DNA from 3 places in the Geobacillus sp. TFV-3 genome. Region 3 is predicted to be linked to each of the others. Evidence: riboswitches for the same ligand, from Rfam matches in the RefSeq annotation. Region 3 holds a riboswitch; each other region holds the start of a gene.
What was found. Region 3 has a riboswitch for cobalamin ahead of BJQ97_RS06525 (ABC transporter substrate-binding protein). Riboswitches for the same ligand answer to the same signal wherever they lie in the genome.
Positions count from the first base shown of each region.

Region 1: it holds a riboswitch for cobalamin, as region 3 does, so the genes downstream of both, BJQ97_RS12735 (ribonucleoside-diphosphate reductase subunit alpha) here and BJQ97_RS06525 (ABC transporter substrate-binding protein) in region 3, are expected to answer to the same signal.
Region 2: it holds a riboswitch for cobalamin, as region 3 does, so the genes downstream of both, BJQ97_RS08925 ((2Fe-2S) ferredoxin domain-containing protein) here and BJQ97_RS06525 (ABC transporter substrate-binding protein) in region 3, are expected to answer to the same signal.

Region 1 covers NZ_MPSP01000001.1:2,532,733-2,536,882, reverse strand. Annotated here, with positions in the region: gene asnB (asparagine synthase (glutamine-hydrolyzing)) at 1-719, shown strand, start outside; partial or broken gene BJQ97_RS12740 (ATP-binding cassette domain-containing protein) at 832-1,065, opposite strand; cobalamin riboswitch at 1,251-1,446, shown strand; gene BJQ97_RS12735 (ribonucleoside-diphosphate reductase subunit alpha) at 1,575-3,857, shown strand; gene BJQ97_RS12730 (ribonucleotide-diphosphate reductase subunit beta) at 3,964-4,150, shown strand, end outside.
Region 2 covers NZ_MPSP01000001.1:1,738,209-1,742,358, reverse strand. Annotated here, with positions in the region: gene BJQ97_RS08940 (glycerophosphodiester phosphodiesterase family protein) at 1-208, opposite strand, end outside; tRNA gene BJQ97_RS08935 (tRNA-Gln) at 406-477, shown strand; gene rraA (ribonuclease E activity regulator RraA) at 714-1,199, shown strand; cobalamin riboswitch at 1,258-1,451, shown strand; gene BJQ97_RS08925 ((2Fe-2S) ferredoxin domain-containing protein) at 1,639-2,016, shown strand; gene BJQ97_RS08920 (HoxN/HupN/NixA family nickel/cobalt transporter) at 2,013-2,723, shown strand; gene cobJ (precorrin-3B C(17)-methyltransferase) at 2,725-4,150, shown strand, end outside.
Region 3 covers NZ_MPSP01000001.1:1,282,694-1,286,843, reverse strand. Annotated here, with positions in the region: gene BJQ97_RS06535 (adenosylcobinamide amidohydrolase) at 1-74, opposite strand, end outside; gene BJQ97_RS06530 (FecCD family ABC transporter permease) at 71-1,126, opposite strand; gene BJQ97_RS06525 (ABC transporter substrate-binding protein) at 1,092-2,051, opposite strand; cobalamin riboswitch at 2,186-2,384, opposite strand; gene BJQ97_RS06520 (PH domain-containing protein) at 2,641-3,255, opposite strand; gene BJQ97_RS06515 (DUF7916 family protein) at 3,748-4,150, opposite strand, start outside.

The sequences.
Region 1 (4,150 bases), 1.3 Mb from region 3:
TGATCGCGAAGCTGCTTCCGGACGGGATGAAAGGAAAAAGCTTTTTGGAGCGCGGCACCACACCGCTCGAAGAACGGTATGTCGGCAATGCCAAAATCTATAGCGAAAAGGAAAAAGCTGCGTTGCTCAAAACGTACCAAGAGGGGCGCGAATATACGGAGGTGACGGCTCCTTTTTACCGCGAAACGCTTCATTACCCGCCCGTCAACCGGATGCAGTATATTGACCTTCATACATGGCTAAGGGGTGATATTTTAGTCAAAGCGGATAAAATGACGATGGCCCATTCGCTTGAGCTGCGCGTTCCCTTTTTAGACAAAAAGGTGTTTGACGTCGCGGCCAAAATCGCCCCTGACATGAAAACAGCCAACGGCACGACGAAATATATTTTGCGTAAAGCGGCCGAGGGCATTGTGCCGGATCATGTGTTAAACCGAAAAAAATTAGGGTTCCCGGTGCCGATTCGCCACTGGCTGAAAAACGAAATGTATGACTGGGCGAGACAGCTCATCAACGAAAGCGAGACGGATCATCTGTTCCATAAGGACGTGCTCTATCGGTTGCTGGATGAACATGCCCGCCACAAGGCGGACCATAGCCGCAAGCTGTGGACGGTGTTGGCGTTTATGGTTTGGCATCAAGTGTATGTAGAAAAGAAATACGATTTTGCTCAATCCGTACAAAACGAAAAGCGTCCAGCGTCCGTTTTGGAGGCGTAACAAGGAAACGAGAGGGCATCCCGGGGTTCGGCCGGGATGTCTTTTTTGATCACCGTGAAGAGAAAGTGGTTCGACGGTGGAGTAAAAAGGGCGGATCCGTTCTTATTGGATTGTCGTAGCCAAAGATTTTGGCCGAACCGGCGTCCGGGCGCAGTAACGTTGCCAACATTCGGATCGTTGTGGTCTTGCCAGCTCCGTTAGGGCCAAGCACCCCGTAAATCGTGCCCGCGCGCACGCGTAAGTTGAGACCGTCGACGGCCCGATGGCCGCCAAATGTTTTCACCAATCCGTGCGCTTCCACCGCCCACTCTTGATGGTCGGGTGCGATTTGATGTTTTGCTCCCATTTTGTGCTCCCTCCTTGTGATGATTCGTACATGTGAATCGTAGCACGCTTTTATGAACGGACTTTGGGCGGAAAAGAAAAATTTACTTTCCCCGCTCTTGCAATTTTCCCGGTTTTGGTATATGCTTGTTCCATCAGGATGCTAAATACTATATATTGGTTTGTGGTCCTTTTTATACAACTACATATGGTTTGACCAAGCAACGGTGTCCATTTGGACTTAATAGGGAATCCGGTGCGAATCCGGAACTGCCCCCGCAACTGTATGTGCGGACGAAATGGGATGGCCACTGGCGGCAAAAGCCATTCGGCGCGCCGCTGGGAAGGCCCCAAAGTAGGACGATGCACGAGTCAGGAGACCTGCCTTGCTTGGAACGTTTCATGTTCTTCGGGGTGTGAGAAGATGAAACGATAGGGAAAAAGAAAAGGAGTTCGTCTGCCTTTTTCCGTCTGTCGTTTCATCCGCTCGCTTGCCCGAGCGGATTTTTTATTGGAGGAGAGGGGAAGCAAATGACCGTGCTGACGAAAATGATCATCATCGATGACCAAGGGAAACCGATTTCTTTTTCACGTGAAGAGTTTGCATCGCTGATCCATCGGACCGCGGCTGGATTCGGCCGCCTGTCGCTTGATGAATATGTCGAGCGTGTTTGGCAGCTCGTCTCGCGAAAAGAAACGGTTACGGTTGAACAGTTGTATCAGACGGCTGTCTTGGAGGGGTTATCGTATATAAGCGAAGAGGAGCCGGACTGGACGTTTGTGTGCGCTCGGCTGTATTTGCGGCAATTGTACCGTGAAGCGGCGCGGCATCGCGGGTACGACGAGCGCGAGCGGTACGGCGATTTCTATTCGCTGCTTGCCGCCCTGACGGAACAAGGGGTGTACAGTCCGCTTCTGTTGGAACGTTATACGAAAGAAGAAATCGACGCCATCGGCGCGTTTCTTGATCCCGATCAGGACAAGCTGTTTACGTACATCGGGCTGCGCACACTCGCCGACCGGTATTTGGCGCGCGATTATGAGCGGCGGCTGTATGAACTGCCGCAGGAGCGGTTTTTGGTCATTGCCATGACGTTAATGGCGAATGAACCGGCCACACGGCGGCTTGCGCTCGTGAAGGAAGCGTATTGGGCGTTAAGCAACTTATACATGACGGTGGCGACGCCGACGCTCGCCAACGCCGGGAAATCGTACGGCCAGCTCTCAAGCTGCTTTGTCGATACGGTCGATGACAGCTTGCAAGGAATTTATGACAGCAACACCGACATCGCCAATTTGTCCAAATCAGGCGGCGGCATCGGCGTCTATTTAGGCAAAATCCGTTCGCGCGGCAGCGACATCAAAGGGTTTAAAGGGGTCTCTTCCGGCGTCATCCCGTGGATGAAGCAGCTGAACAACACAGCGGTGAGCGTTGACCAGTTAGGGCAGCGCAAAGGGGCCATTTCCGTTTATTTGGATGTATGGCATAAAGACATTTTCGCGTTTTTGGACGCGCGGCTCAACAACGGCGATGAACGGCTGCGGACGCATGATTTGTTCACCGGCGTGTGCATTCCGGACTTGTTCATGGAGCAGGTCGAACAGCGAGGCGACTGGTATTTGTTTGATCCGCATGAAGTGCGGAAGGTGATGGGCTTTAGCTTGGAAGACTTTTATGATGAGGAAAAAGGGAGCGGGAGTTTTCGCGAGAAATATTGGCAATGTGTCAACGAACCGAGCCTGTCGAAAGAGAAAGTGCCGGCGATTGAAGTGATGAAAAGCATCATGCGCAGCCAGCTTGAGTCGGGGACGCCGTTTATGTTTTACCGCGATGAAGTGAACCGGCAAAACCCGAACCGCCATCTCGGGATGATCTACTGCAGCAATCTTTGCACCGAGATCGCGCAAAACCAAAGCCCAACGGTGATGAAACGGCAATATGTGAAAGACGGGACGATTATCATTGAAAAAATACCAGGCGATTTTGTCGTCTGCAATTTATCGTCGATCAATTTGGCGCGCGCGGTGACCGATGGTGTTTTGGCGCGTCTCATCTCGATTCAAATGCGGATGCTTGATAATGTCATTGATCTCAATAATATCCCAGTTCTGCAAGCCGGCCTGACGAACCAAAAATATCGCGCTGTCGGGCTTGGCACCTTTGGCTGGCATCATCTTTTGGCGTTAAAAGGCATTCGCTGGGAGTCAGACGAAGCGGTCCGCTATGCCGACGAGCTGTATGAAACGATCGCTTATTTGGCGATTCAGGCGAGCATGGAGCTCGCAAAAGAAAAAGGGAGTTACCCGGCGTTTCCAGGGTCGGACTGGCAGACGGGCGCTTATTTTGAACGGCGCGGCTACCAAAGCCACGGCGAACTTGATTGGGATCAGCTGAAGCAAGATGTGGCCCGCTACGGGATGCGGAACGGCTATATCATGGCCATCGCCCCGAACGCATCGACGTCGATCATCGCAGGCAGCACGGCGAGCATTGATCCCATTTTCTTAAAAGTATACGCCGAGGAAAAGAAAGATTATAAGATTCCCGTTACGGTGCCAGATTTAAACGAACAGACGACATGGTATTACAAATCGGCGTACCATATCGACCAGCATTGGAGCATCAAGCAAAACGCTGCCCGCCAGCGCCATGTCGACCAAGCCATCTCATTTAACTTCTACGTCATGAACACGATTAAGGCAAAAGAGTTGCTCGATTTGCATTTGACGGCATGGAAGTCGGGGTTGAAAACGACGTATTACGTGCGTTCGACATCCGGGACGATCGAAGAGTGCGATTCTTGCGCGAGCTGACCACGGGAAACGCCTTTGGTCAGGCTTTCCCTTCCTTGTGTGGGAGGGGCGTCTGCGGTTGGTCGCGCATCACGATACTTGAAAGAGAAAGGAAGGAATCGACACAATGACGATCAGCTTAGTCAGACGGCCGATTATGGATCCAGAGGCGCCGAACCGTTCGACGGGCATCATCAATGGCCGCTGCTCGAATGTGTTGAACTGGGACGATATCGCCTACCCATGGGCGTATGCGAAATATAAGCGAATGCTCGTCAACTTTTGGACGCCGTTTGAAATCAATATGTCGCAAG
Region 2 (4,150 bases), 460 kb from region 3:
CTTCTATATAGTCCGCCTGCATGCAGGCGGCAAGGCGGTAGGATGAGAGCGTATGCTCCGGCGCGTATCCAGACGCGCCGCGGTGGGCGATGATGTCGGTTTTCGGCTGGCTGGATGGCTGGCGGGTAGCCGAGGACGCTAAGACGAGCGGTAGCGATAACAGAAACCATGCGCAAAAACATAAGCGAAAAACAGTAATTCGGCGCATATGCATCTCTCCCTTTCCCAATTCAACGATACCATAATTAGGGAAAATAACCATGAAGGAAAAACGAAACAACGAGGTGATATGGTGATGAAGAAAGGGTTCTTGTGTCGATAGTTTCGCGCATACAGCAAAAGGATATTCAGTTTGATGCATAAAGCACGCCGTTATGCCGCATACTGTAAATGACAACAAAGTGATGGGCTATAGCCAAGCGGTAAGGCAACGGACTTTGACTCCGTGATGCGCTGGTTCGAATCCAGCTAGCCCAGCTGAATCGCCGGACGGGGCTCGTTCGTCCCGGCGGCCAAAACGGCTTCCGCCATGTTGTGCGGGGCCGTTTTTTCGTTCGCCGGAAAGCGGGGACGAGAAAATCTTTTTATCGTTTTCAGCGGTCCCGCAAGGACACGCATCCGATTCCCGAGCAGAAGCAGCGCCGCAAAAAATGTGGAGTCGGCAGGATTTTGACGAAAGGAGGCGAATGAAAAAAACGAAAGGGGAGAGGATCATGAAAACAGCTGATTTATGCGATCAATTTTTAGATGAGTTGCAAGTCTGCGAGCTGCCGTTCCAATCGTACGGCGGAAAACGGATGTTTTCCGGACCGATCGCGACGGTCGATGTGTTTGAAGACAACGTCCTTGTCCGTGAAGCGCTCGAGACGGTGCCGCCGGGGACGGTGCTCGTAGTCGATGGAAAAGGCTCGCGCCGCGTCGCTCTGTTAGGCGACCGGTTGGCGCAAATCGCCTGCGACCGGGGGCTTGCCGGCGTCATTATCCACGGCTGCATCCGCGATTCAGCGGAAATCGGCCGCATGCCGCTTGGTGTCATGGCGATCGGCACGTGCCCGGTGAAAAGCAAAAAAGAGGGAAAAGGCGTCCGCGATGTTGTGCTCGAGTTTGGCGGCGTCCGCTGGGAGCCGGGCGCATACGTGTACGCCGATGCGGACGGCGTTGTCGTCGCCCGCGAAGATTTGTCGGCAAAAAACGGTTGACGGCCGCCATCAAGTTGTACTACGATGAAAACGGATGCTTGTTCCATGACAAGATCAATAGGCGAGAAACAAACAAGGTGCCTAAGCCTGCTTAAGGGCTTGGGTGAAAAGGGAAGCCCGGTGAAAATCCGGCACGGTGCCCGCCACTGTGATGGGGAGCTTTGCGGCAGCAAGTCACTGAAGGATGCTTCGGGAAGACGCCGCCAAGCGATGATCCTAAGTCAGGAGACCTGCCTTGTTTGGATCGGACGGATGCCTACGGGATTATAGGCAGACGTGCGGGAGAATGACGGCTTCATGAGGCCAGGCCTGTTCGGGCCGTTTGCGGCTTTTCGTATGCATTTTTCTGCACCTCTGCTGTAGAGGTGCTTTTTCTTTTGCCGAAAAACCGTCCGTCTGCCGCCTTTCATTCTATCATTCTAACATAAGGGGGGATTCGATGGCGACGTGGGATTTACAAGGAATGAGGCGTCATGTATTCATTTGCAACGGAGGGACGTGCCTTCGCCATGGCGGGGATGACGTGACAGCCGCGGTCCGTGAGGAGATCGCCCGCCTCGGGCTTGACGACGCCGTTCATACAACAAGGACGCGCTGCAACGGTCGCTGCCAAGATGCATGCGTGATGATCGTCTATCCGGATGGCGTTTGGTACCGGCTGATGAGTCCCGAGCGGGCGAAGGAGGTTGTGCGCGCCCATTTGCAAAACGGCGAGCCGCTTCGCGCGTGGGCGGCGTATGAATACCGTGAAGACGGGTTGACCCGCCTTGGTGGGACGGAGTCGGTTATTGGCGTTCGAAAGAGGAGGACGCAATGATGGAATGGGCCAGTTATGTAATGTTAGCGATATTTCTTGGCATGCGTCATGGGATGGACAGCGATCATGTCGCGGCCATTGCGGATATGGTCGGAAGCGAGTCGCGGCGAAGACAGCAGTTGGCGCTCGGAATCATGTACGCTATTGGACACGGAGCGATCGTGTTTGTCATGGGGGTGGCGGCGCTCGTGGTCGGCGCCCGGCTTCCCGAGTCGTCAGCCGCCGCCATTGAGCTCTTAGTTGGCGGTACGCTTGTGCTTCTTGGTGGGATGATGCTTTTTTCTCTTTTTCGGCGTGGTGAGGTGAAAAGCCGGTTTCAGCTCCTTTATGAGTTCGGCCATACGGTTACTCGATGGCTGCGGGGAAGGCGGGAAATGGACAGTTTCCGTTCTTTTTCGCATGTTGGTTGGGTTGGCGCCTTGATCATCGGCATCATTCATGGCATTGGCGTCGAAAGCCCGACCCAGCTAGCCATTATCACCCATGCGGCCGGAAAAGTGCATGTGAGCGCGGCTGTCCTTCAGCTTGTACTGTTTGTGGTCGGCTTGCTCATTGCGACGATTGCCACAGCGGCTGGATTATCGTGGGGATTTTGGAAAGCAAAGCAGCGGGAACGGCTGTTTTATGTCCTTGGTGCGGTCACAGGTATTTACAGCATATGGTTAGGGATGTCGATGATAATCGAGATATGGAGAAGGGGGCTGTAAAGTGGTCGGCAAATTGCTCATTGTCGGCTTTGGCCCGGGAAGCGTCGACCATATGACAAAGCGGGCCCGTGAAGCGATTGAAGAAAGCGACGTCATCATCGGTTACAAAACATACATTGAACTCGTGCGCGACCTCATTGCCGGAAAGGAGATCATCAGCACCGGCATGACCGAAGAAGTGAGCCGCGCCCAAGCGGCGGTCAAATGGGCCGAGCGCGGCAAAACGGTCGCCGTCATTTCGAGCGGCGACGCCGGGTTGTACGGCATGGCCGGACTCGTGTACGAAGTGTTGATTGAAAAAGGGTGGACGAAAGACAGCTCGATTGAAATCGAAGTCATCCCCGGCATTTCCGCGATCCATTCGTGCGCCGCTCTGCTTGGCGCGCCGATTATGCACGATGCGTGCACGATCAGCTTAAGCGACCATTTGACGCCTTGGGAGCTGATTGAAAAGCGGTTGGAAGCCGCTGCGGCCGCTGATTTTGTCATCGCTTTGTACAACCCGAAAAGCGGGCGGCGCACCCGGCAAATTATCGAAGCGCAGCGCATCCTGCTCCGCCATCGGTCTCCGGAAACCCCGGTCGGTCTGGTGAAAAGCGCGTACCGTGAACGCCAGCACATCGTGCTCACTGATTTGGCGCATATGCTTGACCATGAGATCGGCATGTTGACGACGGTCATTATCGGCAACTCAACGACATTCGTCCATGACGGCGTGATGATCACGCCGCGCGGCTACCAGCGCAAGTATCAACTAGCAGCCGCCGTCCAGCCGCTCAAACCGCATGAACGGCTGCGCAAAGAAGCGGAGCCGTGGGCGCTTGACCAGACGAAACCGCTGAAAGATGAGGACGAAGGAAGCACGGGGGCACCGGGGGCATCAGGGCCGTCCGAAGCGGCTGTCTTCGCTGGCGGCAACCAGAAGGATCGTGCTTTCACCGCCTTGGCCACCGCGGTTCGACCGTCGTCTGTTGCCACGGTCACTAAGGAGGCCGAGCCAACGCCGCCGGCTGCCGTTTTGCCGACGCTTGCCGCGCCGCTGGCAAAAACAGCGGAACGGCAGCCGACCGCCGCGCCAAAACGGGTGAAAGAAACAGCCGAAGACGCGCTCGCCGCTTTAGAGAGACGGAAAACAAGAAAGACGGCGGCCGTGTTGTTGGAAGCGGCGGTGAGCCCGGGCGTGGCCAATAAACAGTTCACTCCGGAACAGCTCCTTGTGCTCGCGGAAATCGTCGGGCCCGATGGGAAAATGACGTACACGCCAGACCATTATATGAAAATCGAACGGATGACGGAGGATCCAGACGGGCTTGTGGCTCGTCTCGTTGCCGCAGGGCTGACGGTCATGCCGGTCGGTGATGTGCTGACGGTGAAGGCATGTGATTTTTGCGATGGAGAGAAAAAAGACGCCATTCCATACGCGGAGG
Region 3 (4,150 bases):
GAAAACGTCACATGATCAAGCACTTGCTTTACCCCATACTGATGTGATACGGCGCGCACCTCAAGCATCATCATCCCAACTTTCGCCTTGTTTTTCGGAAAAATAACACCGCAAACAGCGGAGCGCCAATCAACGAGGTGATAACGCCGATCGGCAATTCGCGAGGTTCAATGATCGTCCGCGCCGCCACATCGGCAAGCACAAGAAACGCCCCGCCATACAAGAGCGACAGCGGCAACAACACCCGGTAGTTCGGCCCGCAAACGAGCCGGACCATATGCGGAACAACAAGCCCGACAAAACCGATCGTCCCCGACACCGACACCGCCGCCCCTGTAAGCAGCGCCGCCGCCGTCAAAATGATCACTTTTCGGCGCGTAACATCGACGCCGACATGAAGCGCCGCCGCCTCGCCAAAAGCAAACGCGTTTAACTCGCGGGCGTTGGCGATCAGCACCACCGCGCCGATGAGGAAAAACGGAAACAGCAATCCGCTGTATTTCCAGCCGCGCATCGCCACGCTCCCCATCAGCCAGGAAATGATTTGCCGCAATTCTTCCCCGGTCAAAGCGATCATGAGCGAAATGAAGGCGCTGAAAAACGCGCCGAAAATAATGCCGGCTAAAATGATCGTCTCGACCGACATACGCCGTTCGACGGCGCGGGTGAACGCCAAAACGGCAACAAGCGTCGCCATGCCGAACAAAATGCTGACAACCGGCAGCGTAAACGTCCCAAACAGCGGCCATTGCCAGCCGAGAAAAATGACAAGCACCGCTCCGACCGAGGCGCCGGATGAGACGCCGAGCGTGTACGGATCGGCGAGCGCGTTTTTTAAAAGCCCCTGGAACGCCGCGCCGGCCATCGCCAGCGAGGCGCCGACCAAAAAGGCGAGCGCGACGCGCGGCAGGCGAATGGCCATCACAATTGGCACCCAATCGGCCGGAATGTCAGACGGAAGCGGCACCCCGAACCATTCGGCGGCGAGAATGCCGATAATAGAAGAAAAGGGAATCGACAGCGATCCTGTCGATATCCCTACGAGCAACGAAAGGACGGCCGTTGTAACGGCCAGAGCGTACATCAGCGTTTTACTTGAACACATCCGGGTAAACGGCTTTGGCAAGTTCCTCGACCCCTTCGGCAAGGCGCGGTCCCGGCCGGCTCACTAAATCGGAGTTGACGTCATACACCCGCTTGTTTTTCACCGCCGGCACGTCTTTCCAAGCGGCGCGCTCAAGCACTTGCTTCGCTCCGCCGTACGTTGTGATGATGACGTCCGGCTTATAGGCCACTGCTTTTTCTTCTGTCACCATCGGCCAGCCTTCCAAGTTGCCGGCGACGTTTTTCGCTGAAATCACTTGAAGCATCTCATCCATAAACGTCCCTTTGCCGGCTGTATAAATTTGCGGCGGCGGCGACACTTCAATCCAGACGTTTGCCTGTTTGTCCGCTGGGATTTGTTTTGCTTTTTCTTGAATTTGCGCAAGCTTCTCTTTCATCTCATCGATCACTTGCTTCGCTTTGCCCGTCGTCCCCGTCGCTTTGCCGATCAATTCGATGGACGCATACACATCATCAAACGACTTCGCATCATTGACAACGAGCACAGTGATGCCAGCGTCTTTCAATTGCTGCAGGCCATCGCGCGAGTTATGGGCGCTTGACGCGTGGGCCAAGACGAGATCCGGCTTGAGCGAAATGATTTTCTCGACGTTAAACTCCATGCCGCCGATTTTCGTTTTCGTTTTGACGTCTTCCGGATAATTGTCAAAATCGCTGACGCCGACAATTTTCTCGCCAAGCCCCAACGCATAGGCGATTTCCGTATTGCTTGGGATGAGCGAAACGATCTTTTTCGGTTCGGCTTTGATCGTCACATCCTCGCCGAGCCCGTCTTTCACCATCACCGGAAACGCCGCTTGTTCCGTCTTCGGCTTTTCTTGTTTCGCCGGCTCAGCGTTGCCGTTCGTTCCGTTGCTGCAGCCGACCAGCACGGCAGCCAAAAGGAATAGCGCCACCAACACCGTCGGCCATGTCCAACGTTTCATTCTTTGTTCCCCCTCCTGCTGTGCAAAATAAAAACGCCCATTCCGTCCTAGCGGGGGAATGAGCGCGAAACGGCCTATGCAGGCGCAAAACAAGCCTGTGCCACCGTTTCCGCGTCTCACCCCCCGAAGAGTCGGAAACTGCTGCAAGCAAGGCAGGTCTACTGGCTCATGCTTCCTCCTACTCTGAAGCCTTCCCGTACGGAAAACAGCGCAAGCCATCTGTCCGTACAGTGGCGATTTCATTTCGTCCGCATTGACAGTTGCGGGGACAGCTCCGGATTCCCACCGGATTCCCTATTAAGCCTTCACGGCACCTTGCTGCGAGTTGATGAATTTGTCGGATATGGACATTTTTATAATAATGCAGCGTTTAGCATTTGACAACTATGAATTTACAGCAGGCTGAAACGGTGATCATGACTTGTTGGTGTTTATCTATCACGCTCTCCTCCTACATATGCGGAATGATCCTAGCCCTCTCCTGCAGACAAAAAGCAGCTGCCCCATCTATACTGCCATCTTGAAAAAAAATAAGGAAAGATACCTCGCCTCTGGCACGGCGTCTTTCCCCGATACAACCTTCATCTCGTCACTGTTGAATATATTTGTCAAACACAAAGCCGAAATCTTTCACTGTATAGTTCTTTTTCGCTTCGGTCAGCCATCGAAATGCATATTCGTTCACCGCTTGAAAATCGGCCGCAATGTTGGCGCCGTCGCCGCGCATGTTGGCAAACACCTTGGCCGCCAATTCCAGACTCCGCTCGGCATAGTCGAACTTCATTTCATTTTCATGGCAAATCTCAGCGATCGCCAGCAGCGATTTATACAAATCTTTCAGTTCTTCAATATGCTTTTTATGCACATCGATCGAGTAGGAGTGCGGCCCAATTTTAAATTTGATTTCCGCGTCCAGGTCGACCGTCCCCGCTGTTTCGAGCGACACGTCGGAAATCGGATGCTTATAGAAATCGTAACGGCGCAGCGTCCGTTTTTTGCTCGTCGCGCTTGTGCCGTCCAAATGGATGAGCGCGCGGTTGGTGAAGCAATACTCATCCGATTTCGATTTGATCAGAAAATAGATTTTCTCCCCATCCTCGTGCATCACATAATCATCGGCATCCACTTTGTCATAGTCTTTCGGTTGAATGACCGTGCCGATGTCGCTCAATCCGAGCACATCAGCGGCGACTTTTCCAAACATGCTCATTTCTCCTCTCCGGTGTCCCAATTTTTATTGGCGCCCACCATGCAGCGAACAAGCACAACGCGTTTTGCCTTGACAAGGCGCCGTAATCTCATACCTTTCATCTATGTAATACGTCGAGATCGGAAAAACGTTTCATCGCCGCCAAAAATCAAAGGCCCAACGCCTTTTATGCCGGCGTCAGGCCATGCAGGAGTCTACAATTCTCCACTTAGCCGGGAGTCTTTGTTGGTGAGCCGCAAAAAGATCAAATAAATAGAGACGGCGGTACAAGGCAAATGTTTCCCACATCCGCAAACTTATTTTTCCATCATCTTGGCTCCCATCCTATCCTCTGCCGACAAAAAAACGGGGCTGACCCAAAAGCTTCATTCTTCTCAAACGAAACACAACATATTGCGCATGATTCATTGTTTCGTGTCGATATATGGTGATGAGCAAGGGTGTCCCGATCCTTTTGGGACACCCCTCGACTGATCATATTCCACTTTATCTCAACGGCGATCTTGCCATGCGAATATACGTATGGCGTCTGCCGCGAATGGCGATCGAATACGCCATAATATTCTCTGGAACAGCGATGCCATGATAGCCAGCGTCGCCGATATGATGGAGATCCGCCCCTGTCATTTTGCTTGCAAGCGCGATTTGACGAATCGTACTCTCGTCAGCTCCTTCTTGGCTTGTACCGATCGTCAGCATCACAAGCGCCCCATGTTCATGGGCCACCCGAACAAGCTGCTCCGTTTTGTCCAACGTCACTCCCGGCACCGTTCCCGGGGCAGGCATTAAAACGATGTCGGCGCCAGCGCGAATAAACCGCACCACGATTTCTTCCGATATAATATTGCCCCCTGTTTCGTTGGCAACACCTGCTGCATGCATTTTTCCA